DNA from 3 places in the Exiguobacterium sp. R-17 genome. Region 2 is predicted to be linked to each of the others. Evidence: predicted binding sites of a transcription regulator. Region 2 holds the regulator's gene; each other region holds the start of a gene.

Region 1 (3,284 bases), 800 kb from region 2:
AATTGGCGAGAGCAATACCAGCTGCTTTATTCGCACGCGCGATTCGACTTGAATCAACACCATTTAATAAATCTGGATCTTCGCTGACGACCGATAAGAATGCTGTTTTTTCTTCTGCAAGCTGATCGTAACGTGCTTTTAACCAATCCGGGAATGTATCAAACGAGTCTTCTGGTGCATCAAAATAACGGATTTTCGTCATCTCATCATCTGACCATTGTACATATACTTGCGTAGCACCTACTTCATATGCTACACGTGTGATTTCGCGAACAAGTGGTAAGTTCTCGATTCCCGCTCGCACCTCAAGTTGTTGTCCTGGCTGTAGATTGATCCCGGTACGCACTGCTAAAGACGCGTACTGTTGTAATTCTGCTTGTGTCGGCATTATGTAATCCCCTTTCTTGTATCTTTATTTTCACGAAATAGTTGCAATTTTGCAAGAAATAAGGCGAAACTAGAAAGAGAAGAGAAGGAGGCATCATCATGGAATTCACACCCGGAGATTTTAAATCAGCTTATACGTATTTTCACCGACAGGCACTCGATCTCGTCGGTGATGAAAAAGCACAACAAGAATTGTTGATTCGAGCAGAAATCGGACTCGCACATCTGACACAAGATATCGCGTCTACGGAAAGTTCTGATATCGAACGCGAGGCAGAACTCGTCCTTTATTTCCAATTAAAACAACTACTCGAAATGCTTCGTGCCCTCTATCAGAAAAAATTCGAGATGCATGCAGAGCAAGAACAATTATTGCTAACGGCAGTTCTGTACTTTACGTCTCCTGTTGACGCCTTACCGGACGATAACGTCCTCGGACTCTTTGATGACGCACAAATCGTCGAGACGATTTACGAAGAACTCGCCGCAGATGTTGATCGCTTTCAACATATGGAATGAATGAAAAAGCAGCTGTCGCGACAGCTGCTTTTTCATTATGCATTTTGTTTAGAAGCGATATGAACCGGTGCCGTAGATTGACGTGATTCATCTATTTCTAGTTTTTCTTTATTCAACCACGTATAAATCATTCCCATGAAGACTGCTCCACCGATGATATTCCCAGCTAAAGCCGGTAAAAGATTGTGCATGGCTCCTGCAAACGTAATCGTATCCGGATGTGGCACGATTAATGCGATAGAGAACAATGCCATATTTGCGATGACATGATCAAATCCTGATGCGAAGAAGACTGCGACAAGTACCATCATCATCATGATTTGCGCTAACTCATTCTTCATGTTCTTCGGAATGAAAATTGCTAAACAGACCATCCAGTTACAGAAGATTGCCCGAGTAAAGATTTCCCACGTCGAATGATGAATTTTTGTTTCCGATACAGCAAACAACCAATTGTTCATTCCAAGTTCCTGTAAGATACCTGTTTGAGAGAAGAGTAGTGCGAATGCTAATCCTCCAAGACCATTTCCGATCAGACAAATCAACCAGACTTTCATCGTATCCATCTTCGTTGTATAGCCGCGCATCGTTGCCGTCGTGAAATACATCGTATTCCCTGTAAACAGTTCTGCACCGCCATAAACGATCAAGACGAGTGCCACTCCGAACGTCAATCCACCGACAAGTGTCGCGACAGGTGATTCTGCCATATACAGCCCATTAATTGCTTTTAAGGTAAAAATGATTGCAAATCCAATGAATATCCCCGCTAACATGGCACGAACTAAGTATTCGAGAGGACGCAGTTGTAGCATACGTGTCGACTTGATTGCTTTATTCCGTAATCCTTCTAATGCTTCTACCTCGTTCATTGTAGAAACCTCTCTTTCTTTTGTTCAACACTTCACAATGTTTATTCATTTATTATGATACTTCCATCTTAAGAGATGTTCAAGTCTTGAATCGACCTGTTTTATCGTTTTCATAAAAGAACGAGATGTAAACGATATCATTGTGTCGAGATTGTGAAAAATGCCTTTTCTTGCTTTATACAATTAATTAGTTTGAATCGAAAATCCTGATGCGAAACGCTCGAAAAAGGTTTGTCGTCTGGAGGCATCAAGCACATATCCATCGATGACGACACGATTAAAACGTCCAGACGATGACGTAGCGCGTTCGATGTCAGATGGTGTATAGATGTCGAACGCGCTACGATCTATCTTAAAATCAGCTTTCGAATAGGGATCGGTATAGTGAATTTCAAGATTGGTCAAGTCAGGAATCGTCGAAAATAAAACGAGCGTATGATGCATAAGTACTTTTGATAAGCGAGCGTTCAAGAAATCCTGATTCATTTGTAATGTACCAGTATCGGTCCCGATCCAAGCACGCCGTTCTTTGCCTGTGACGTCATAAGCGAGCCGTAACGACTCTCCTTCGACATCTACCTGTTTTAATTCTGATGAAAACGGGAGTTGTTCAGCTAATTGGCGAACAGCTAATGTATTCATCATGGAAGCACCGACTTGTCTCGCTACGAGATCACCATCATGCCAAATAGATCGTTGGTTTTCTTCGTCTGGTTGTTGAAAAAGACGAATCCCCACCAATACGCCTAAACAAATACAGCCTATAATCAAGAATGTTTTCTTCATTTTCATCACCTTCCTAAAAAAACTTACCCTTTTTCATCTTTTTTCATAAGAAGGGTTGAAATTTTATGCATATGGGCGTACTCTTGCAGGCAGATACTCACAGAAGGAGGAGCATGAGGTCACTCATCATAATGCCATGACTACAACACACCCACAGAAAAAGAGAGTTGAAAAAATCAGTTTTTTAATCATAGGTACGTTGCTGTATTCCCTGTACATCAGCTTACTACTATCTCCAAATGATATCGGATCAGGTGGTATCATGGGGATCACGCTTGTCATTCAAGAGCTTTTCCACACTCCAATCGGATTAACCCAATTGCTCTTAAACATTCCCCTTTTCCTTTTAGGTTTCCGTTTCTTACGAAAGCGATTCATGTTCTTATCTGGCATCATTGTCGTTGCCTCTTCTTTTTTAATCGACTGGATTCCGACTCAGATCGTTCCCGAGTCGTTGAATGATCCGCTTGTTGCCTCCATCTTTGCCGGTCTAGTCTCTGGTCTTGCAATGGCATTGATTTTCTTTGGTGGCGCATCGACTGGTGGACTCGATATTCTTGGAAAGTTTTTCTTTGCTCGTTTTCATAATTGGCCACTTCCTCGCATATTTCTGATGCAAGATCTTGTCATCTATATCTTGGTATGGTGGGTCTTCGATTTGAAACACGTTATGTATGCTCTTATCATGAGCTTCGTTCGCGCCAAAGCTCTTCAAACGGT
Region 2 (3,284 bases):
TTTATCCGATTGTTTGTAGTTCTTTTCTTGCCCCGATTTCTTCAGTGAGAGCGCCTGCGGTTTTTGACCCGTCGCTTTGTCTTGCGAGGACAGTGCACCTTGCGCACTGACTAGATTGGAAGACGTCATTAAGACGGCTGCCATAAGTGCAATCTTCTTCTTCATGCGTTCGTTTCCCCTTTTCTGTAAAACCATAGTAGTAATACTAATAAAACAGTTTAAAGAAAATTCTGTATTTTTAGTTTAATGAAGTTAATGGAAATAAACAATTTATATTTGTCTATTTTTTTAATTTATTTCTTTTTGGTGACATTTTATATTTGGAAGGAATTTAACTGGGAACATAAAAAAACTCCTCGAGCACTCGAGGAGTTGAACGTATGCACTTGGTGGAGACTATCGGGATCGAACCGACGACCTTTTGGCTGCCAGCCAAACGCTCTCCCAGCTGAGCTAAGCCCCCATGAATTATCTTTAGTATACGCATCGCTAACTGCTTTATCAATATAAACATAACGCTTTCATAAAAAAGAATTCCTCCCGAAATTGCTGGAAGGAATTCACGATTCATTTATTCAATTCACGCATCAAATCCGCCTGTCGTTCAAGCTCTGCCTGTTGCTCGAGGATCAAGACCTTTTTATACGTCCGCGCAGAAATCAAGATACTGATTTCATAGAGAACGAACAACGGCACTGAGATCATCAAGTGTGACGTCACGTCCGGCGGTGCGATCAATGCCGCAACGACGAACAGCGCGAAATACGCATATTTCCGATTCTTTCGCATGAAATATGGCGTCACAAGACCAAGACGTGTCAGGAACATCGTCACGACCGGCAATTGGAAGAGAAGACCAAACGGCATCGTCAACCGGATCAAGAAACTGAAGTAGTTTTCGACCCCGATGACTTGCTCGATCCCCAATTCTTTCCCGAGATCCGTTGAGACTTCAAGCAAGAAAGGAAGCAACCAGAAATACGAGAAGGCTACACCAGCCAAAAATAGAAAGAAGATGACTGGAATATATGTCAGTGTTGCTTTTTGTTCCTTTTCATAAAGCCCTGGTCGGACGAATGCCCACAGTTGATACATCCAGAACGGTGACGCTAAAATCAGCGCGATGATGAACGCAAGATTCAAATACAACATTAAAGGATCGGCGACGTTGAAGGCATTTAATCCGATACCGAGCTCTTTTAAGTCTGCTTGCAGAAAACGGACGAGCGGTCGGACGAGCGGAAATGCGACAGCGAACAGGACGACGACAATGAGGAGCGACCAGACAATCCGCTTACGCAGTTCGTCTAGGTGCGACGTCATGCTTTGTTCTTGATCAACCGTCATGATTCAATCACTTCTCTTTCGGTTCGTCCTTTTTATCGTCGTCCATGATGCCGTTCGTGGCATTTTTGAACTCTTTCAATGTTTGACCGGCAGCACGACCGAATTCCGGTAACTTCTTCGGTCCGAAGATGATCAACGCGACGACAGCAATTAATCCGATACTCGCAGGTCCGATACCTAACGTGAGCGGGATAAGGTTTTCCATTATGATTTCACTCCTTCAGCTGATTGCGAATAATGCTTCATGAAATAAACTAACGACTGCAACTCGATCGATAAATCGATGTGATGAACCCGAACGCTCGCTGGCACGTTCAACCGTGCAGGCGTGAAGTTCAGAATGCCTGTCACACCATACTCGACTAACTCATCCGCTACTGACTGTGCGAACTGGGATGGAACCGTCAAGATGGCGACATCGACCTGATTCGCTTCGATTTGTTCTTTCATGTCCGAAACATGATAGATTGGAACGTCATGCGTCGTTGTTCCGACCTTCTCTTCGTCCGCATCAAACGCAACGACTATCCGAGTACTATTATTCTTTAAAAAGTTATAATTTGCAAACGCTGTTCCGAGATGACCGACCCCGATTAAGGCGACATTCGTCACCTCATCTTGATTCAAGGTTTTCCGGAAAAACGTTAAGAGATGTTGAACGTTATATCCATACCCCTTCTTCCCTAGTGCCCCAAAGTAGGAAAAGTCGCGACGAATCGTTGCTGAATCAACCTTCACCGCCTCGCTTAACTCAGCAGAAGAGACGCGGAGCTTACCTGAATTGTATAAACTTTGGATGAAACGATAATATAGCGGCAACCGTTTTGCTGTCGCTTGTGGAATTTTTGTGTCTGGTCCATTCATCCTGCAGTTCCCCCTTCGGCCACATCCATCGTGGCACCCAAATCTTTGCAAAAAGCTTTCTACTCTCCTTGATTGTAAACCACTTCACATAGAGTCACAAATAATATATTCCGCAGGACCTCGCGCTTTTGTTCGTGATAGACTAAAGGGTGGAAGGATGGATGGAAATGATACTCTTACAAGTCAACCAACTCTCGAAATCATTCGGCGTCGAGCCGATTTTAGAAAATATCAAATTGGAAGTACAAGAGCGCGACCGGATTGCGCTCGTCGGTCGCAATGGTGCCGGTAAATCAACCTTGCTCAAAATCATCGCTGGTGAACTCAGTCATGACTCGGGCGATATCATGAAAGGTAAAGATGTCAAAATCGGCTATCTCGCGCAAGACAGTGGTCTCGAATCGAATGAGACGATCTGGAACGAGATGCTGACCGTCTTTGAACATCTGCAAGAACAAGAACGGACACTGCGCCGGATGGAAATCGAGATGGGCATGGAGCACATCTTGAACGACCCGGTCGCTTACGATCGACTTCTGAAGACGTACGATCAAGCACAACATGACTTCTCAGAAGCAGGTGGTTATCAGTTTGAAGCGAATATCCGCTCCGTCCTGCACGGCATGCGCTTTTATCCAGACGATTACTCACGCCGGATCCAGACATTGTCCGGGGGTCAACGGACACGGCTCGCCTTAGCGAAGATGCTCCTGCAAGCACCAGAGCTTCTCATTCTCGATGAGCCGACAAACCACCTGGATATCGATACGCTTGCTTGGCTTGAAAGTTACCTCGGTGGTTATCGTGGTGCCGTTCTGATCGTCTCGCACGATCGGTACTTCCTCGATCAAGTCGTCAATGTCGTCTATGAGCTCTCTCGTAATGTCTGTCGTAAGTTCACGGGGAACTATACGAAGTACCTCGAGCAAAAAGCGGCATTGTACGATCAAGAAATGAAACAGTTCGAACAGCAGCAAGAAGAAATCGCAAAGATGCAGGACTTCATTCAACGAAACATCGCTCGGGCGACGACGACAAAGCGTGCTCAAAGCGTTCGAAAACGGCTCGAGAAG
Region 3 (3,284 bases), 750 kb from region 2:
TTGAGAGACGCTGGGGAACCAAACTATTCATTCGTTCATCGCGTGGCTTAAGCATCACACCGCAAGGAGAAAAAGTGATTGGTCTCGCAAAAGAGATGAATCGGAAGGAACTCGAACTAAAAAGTGAATTGACGGCAGAAGAGGGTGCCGTTTACGGAACGCTTCGGATTGCTGTCGCCTCCATCATGGGACAATACTGGCTCCCGCGTGTCTTAAAACGATTCGTCGAGCGTTATCCGCATGTGCGTGTCCAGTTGGTCACCGGATGGTCAAGTGAGATGATGCGTCATATGTTAGAGGAACACTTTCATATCGGGATCATTCGTGGAAACCCGGACTGGAAAGGTGTTAAAGAGCGCCTTTTCTCAGACCCGCTCTATCTAGTTGATAGTGAGTTGACGTCGATTGAACAATTGCGTGTGACGGATCGCCCGTTCATCCAGTTCAAAAGTGATTCGACGTACTATCAAGAAATTTTAGAGTGGTGGCAAGATCGGTTCGCAAGTCCACCCTCTCGGACTTTGGTCGTCGACCAAATCGAGACATGCAAACAGATGGCGTTACATGGCATCGGTTTTGCTATCTTACCTGAGTCGACGATTCAGCAATCGAATGAAGTCATGCAGCTTCCGTTGAAGACATCATCCGGAAAAGTACTGAAGCGAGATACTTGGATCTTGTCCACGGAATCGATGCTTGAATTAAAACAAGTCCAAGCTTTTTGGGACATCGTAAAAGAAGAAGGAGGAAGTCAGTCAGATGGAATACGCCATTGAGATGCGGCGCGCGCTTCATAAAATACCGGAACCAGGGTTCAAGGAATTTAAGACGCAAGCTTTTATATTGGAACAAATTCGTGCATATCCGCCAGATCGTGTCACATATGACACATTTGAAACAGGTGTTTTCGTTCGAGTGAAAGGATTGACTGGAAACCGAACGATCGGGTATCGCGCAGATATTGATGGGTTACCGATTGAAGAAGCGACAGGGCTTCCGTATTGCTCAGAACACCCAGGGTTCATGCATGCGTGTGGTCATGACATGCATGCCTCGATTGCTTTAGGGTTGATGAAACGGATCGTTGAACTACCAGTCATGGATGATGTCGTCTTTTTATTCCAACCGGCAGAAGAAGGACCGGGCGGGGCGGAGCCGATGATTAAAAGTCCATTGTTTGAAAAATATCGTCCGAGTGAGATGTATGGTCTTCACGTTGCACCGGAATATCCAGTCGGTACGATTGCTAGTCGTCCAGGCGTACTGTTCGCGAGTGCTCGAGAAGTTCATATCACGATCTATGGTCAAAGTGGTCATGCGGCTTTTCCTCATTTGACGATTGATACAGTTGTTGCGCAAGCAGCCTTGATCATGCAATTGCAAACGATCGTCAGTCGATCCATTAATCCGATGAATTGTAGTGTCATCACGATTGGGAAAGTGGATGCAGGTATTCGTGAGAATGTCATTGCCGGTAGAGCGGTTCTTGACGGAACGATGCGTGCGCTAAACGGCGAAGACATGGAAAAACTCGAACGTCGTGTCCGTGACATCATTCGAGGAATCGAAGCTTCGTTTGGTGTTAAAATCGATCTGCAATTCGGTAATCGCTATTATGAAGTCGTCAACGACCGGCAAATCGTGGATAAATTCTCATCATTCGTAAAGATGAATGCCAACTATATCGAATGTGACGCGGCGATGACAGGGGAAGATTTTGGTTTCATGCTGAAAGAGATCCCAGGGATGATGTTCTGGCTCGGCGTCGATAATCCGACATCTGGTTTGCATCAACCAACATTAAACCCGGATGAATCAGCCATTTCTTTTGTCATTGATTTACTTGACCATTATTTCCGAGAGTATGTTTAAAAATTTTTATGAAATAATAAAGGATATAAAGCTTTCCCTTTCGAATTCAGGAATGGGAAAGTTTTTAATATATGTAGGAATAAGAGTTTTCGAACATTTTGTGAAAAAAATCACGTGTATATGTGAACAATTTGTTACATCAAACATTATAAACAGACACAAAGGGTTATGTTCTCTATGATACGGTTATAGACCATATAGAGAAGTATGTTTTAGGAAGAGGGGGCTAAATACATGTTCAATGATCCCGTAGTGCTCAGTCGATTATTGACAGGGCTCACACTAGCGTTTCATATTATTTTCGCGACGATTGGTGTCGGAGTACCGCTCATGGTACTGGCAGCTGAATTCATCGGTCTGAAACGCAAAGATCCAGATTATATCTTATTAGCAAGACGGTGGACGCGTGGATACGTCGTTACCGTAGCAGTCGGTGTCGTAACAGGGACGGCAATCGGCTTGCAACTATCATTACTTTGGCCGTCACTCATGCAAGTAGCGGGTCAAACAATTGCTTTGCCACTATTTATGGAAACGTTCGCGTTCTTCTTTGAAGCGATTTTCCTTGGTATTTACTTGTATACGTGGGACCGGTTCAAAAATCCATGGTTGCACTGGTTGATTGGGATTCCAGTCGTCATTGGTGCGACAGCATCAGCGTTCTTCATCACGACAGTCAACTCCTTCATGAACTCACCAGAAGGATTTAAGATCGTCAATGGTACGTTAACGCAAATCGAACCATTAAAAGCAATGTTTAATACAGCGACACCGACGAAGGCGACACACGTCATCGTTTCAGCTTACTTGACTGTTGCCTTTATCTTGGCAGCAATCGCGGCGTTCCATTTGCTTCGCAAAAAGACACTCTCAGCAGCAGAGACGGCATATCATAAGAAAGCTCTTCGTCTCACTGTCATGGCTGGTCTGATTTTCGCGTTCTCGACAGCACTTGTCGGTGACTTCTCAGGGAAATATTTAGCGAAATACCAGCCAGAAAAACTAGCAGCTGCGGAATGGCATTTTGATACGACAAATGAAGCAGAATTGATTTTTGGTGGGATACTTGATCAGCAAGAAGACGGCAGTTATGAAATCAAAGGAGCCGTCAAAATCCCATATGCGCTCTCAATTCTTGCAGGTGGGGCTCCGAATACGGAAGTCATCGGTTTAAACGAATTCGCAAAAGAAGATCAAGCACCACTGATCGTCCACTATTTCTTTGATATCATGGTATCGATCGGGATGTACTTGACTGCTATCTCTGCTTTGTTCATCTTGGCATTCCGATTGAAAAAATTGAATCCATATAATAAGTGGATTTTACGAGGGGTGTTCATCGGTGGTCCGTTAGCGATGATTTCAATCGAAGCGGGATGGATGTACGCTGAGATTGGTCGTCAACCTTGGAC

Evidence for each region. The regulator Rex, encoded in region 2, represses fermentation and respiration genes when NADH is low (regulators of the CRP and FNR family bind a similar motif). The targets are predictions, from matches to a motif close to TTGTGAAATATTTCACAA.
Region 1: the regulator Rex is predicted to act here: its motif matches at 1,799-1,816, upstream of ACN9MT_RS02895 (formate/nitrite transporter family protein).
Region 3: the regulator Rex is predicted to act here: its motif matches at 1,971-1,988, upstream of ACN9MT_RS10700 (cytochrome ubiquinol oxidase subunit I).

What each region holds. Positions count from the first base shown of each region.
Region 1 is NZ_CP184372.1:548,735-552,018, reverse strand. Features, by position in the region: gene ACN9MT_RS02905 (aminopeptidase) at 1-388, opposite strand, end outside; gene ACN9MT_RS02900 (YkvA family protein) at 487-906, shown strand; gene ACN9MT_RS02895 (formate/nitrite transporter family protein) at 942-1,778, opposite strand; gene ACN9MT_RS02890 (hypothetical protein) at 1,962-2,564, opposite strand; gene ACN9MT_RS02885 (YitT family protein) at 2,701-3,284, shown strand, end outside.
Region 2 is NZ_CP184372.1:2,751,310-2,754,593, forward strand. Features, by position in the region: gene ACN9MT_RS14370 (S8 family serine peptidase) at 1-165, opposite strand, end outside; tRNA gene ACN9MT_RS14375 (tRNA-Ala) at 388-463, opposite strand; gene tatC (twin-arginine translocase subunit TatC) at 568-1,347, opposite strand; gene ACN9MT_RS14385 (twin-arginine translocase TatA/TatE family subunit) at 1,355-1,552, opposite strand; gene ACN9MT_RS14390 (redox-sensing transcriptional repressor Rex) at 1,552-2,211, opposite strand; gene ACN9MT_RS14395 (ATP-binding cassette domain-containing protein) at 2,379-3,284, shown strand, end outside.
Region 3 is NZ_CP184372.1:1,997,653-2,000,936, reverse strand. Features, by position in the region: gene ACN9MT_RS10710 (LysR family transcriptional regulator) at 1-776, shown strand, start outside; gene ACN9MT_RS10705 (N-acetyldiaminopimelate deacetylase) at 760-1,872, shown strand; gene ACN9MT_RS10700 (cytochrome ubiquinol oxidase subunit I) at 2,107-3,284, shown strand, end outside.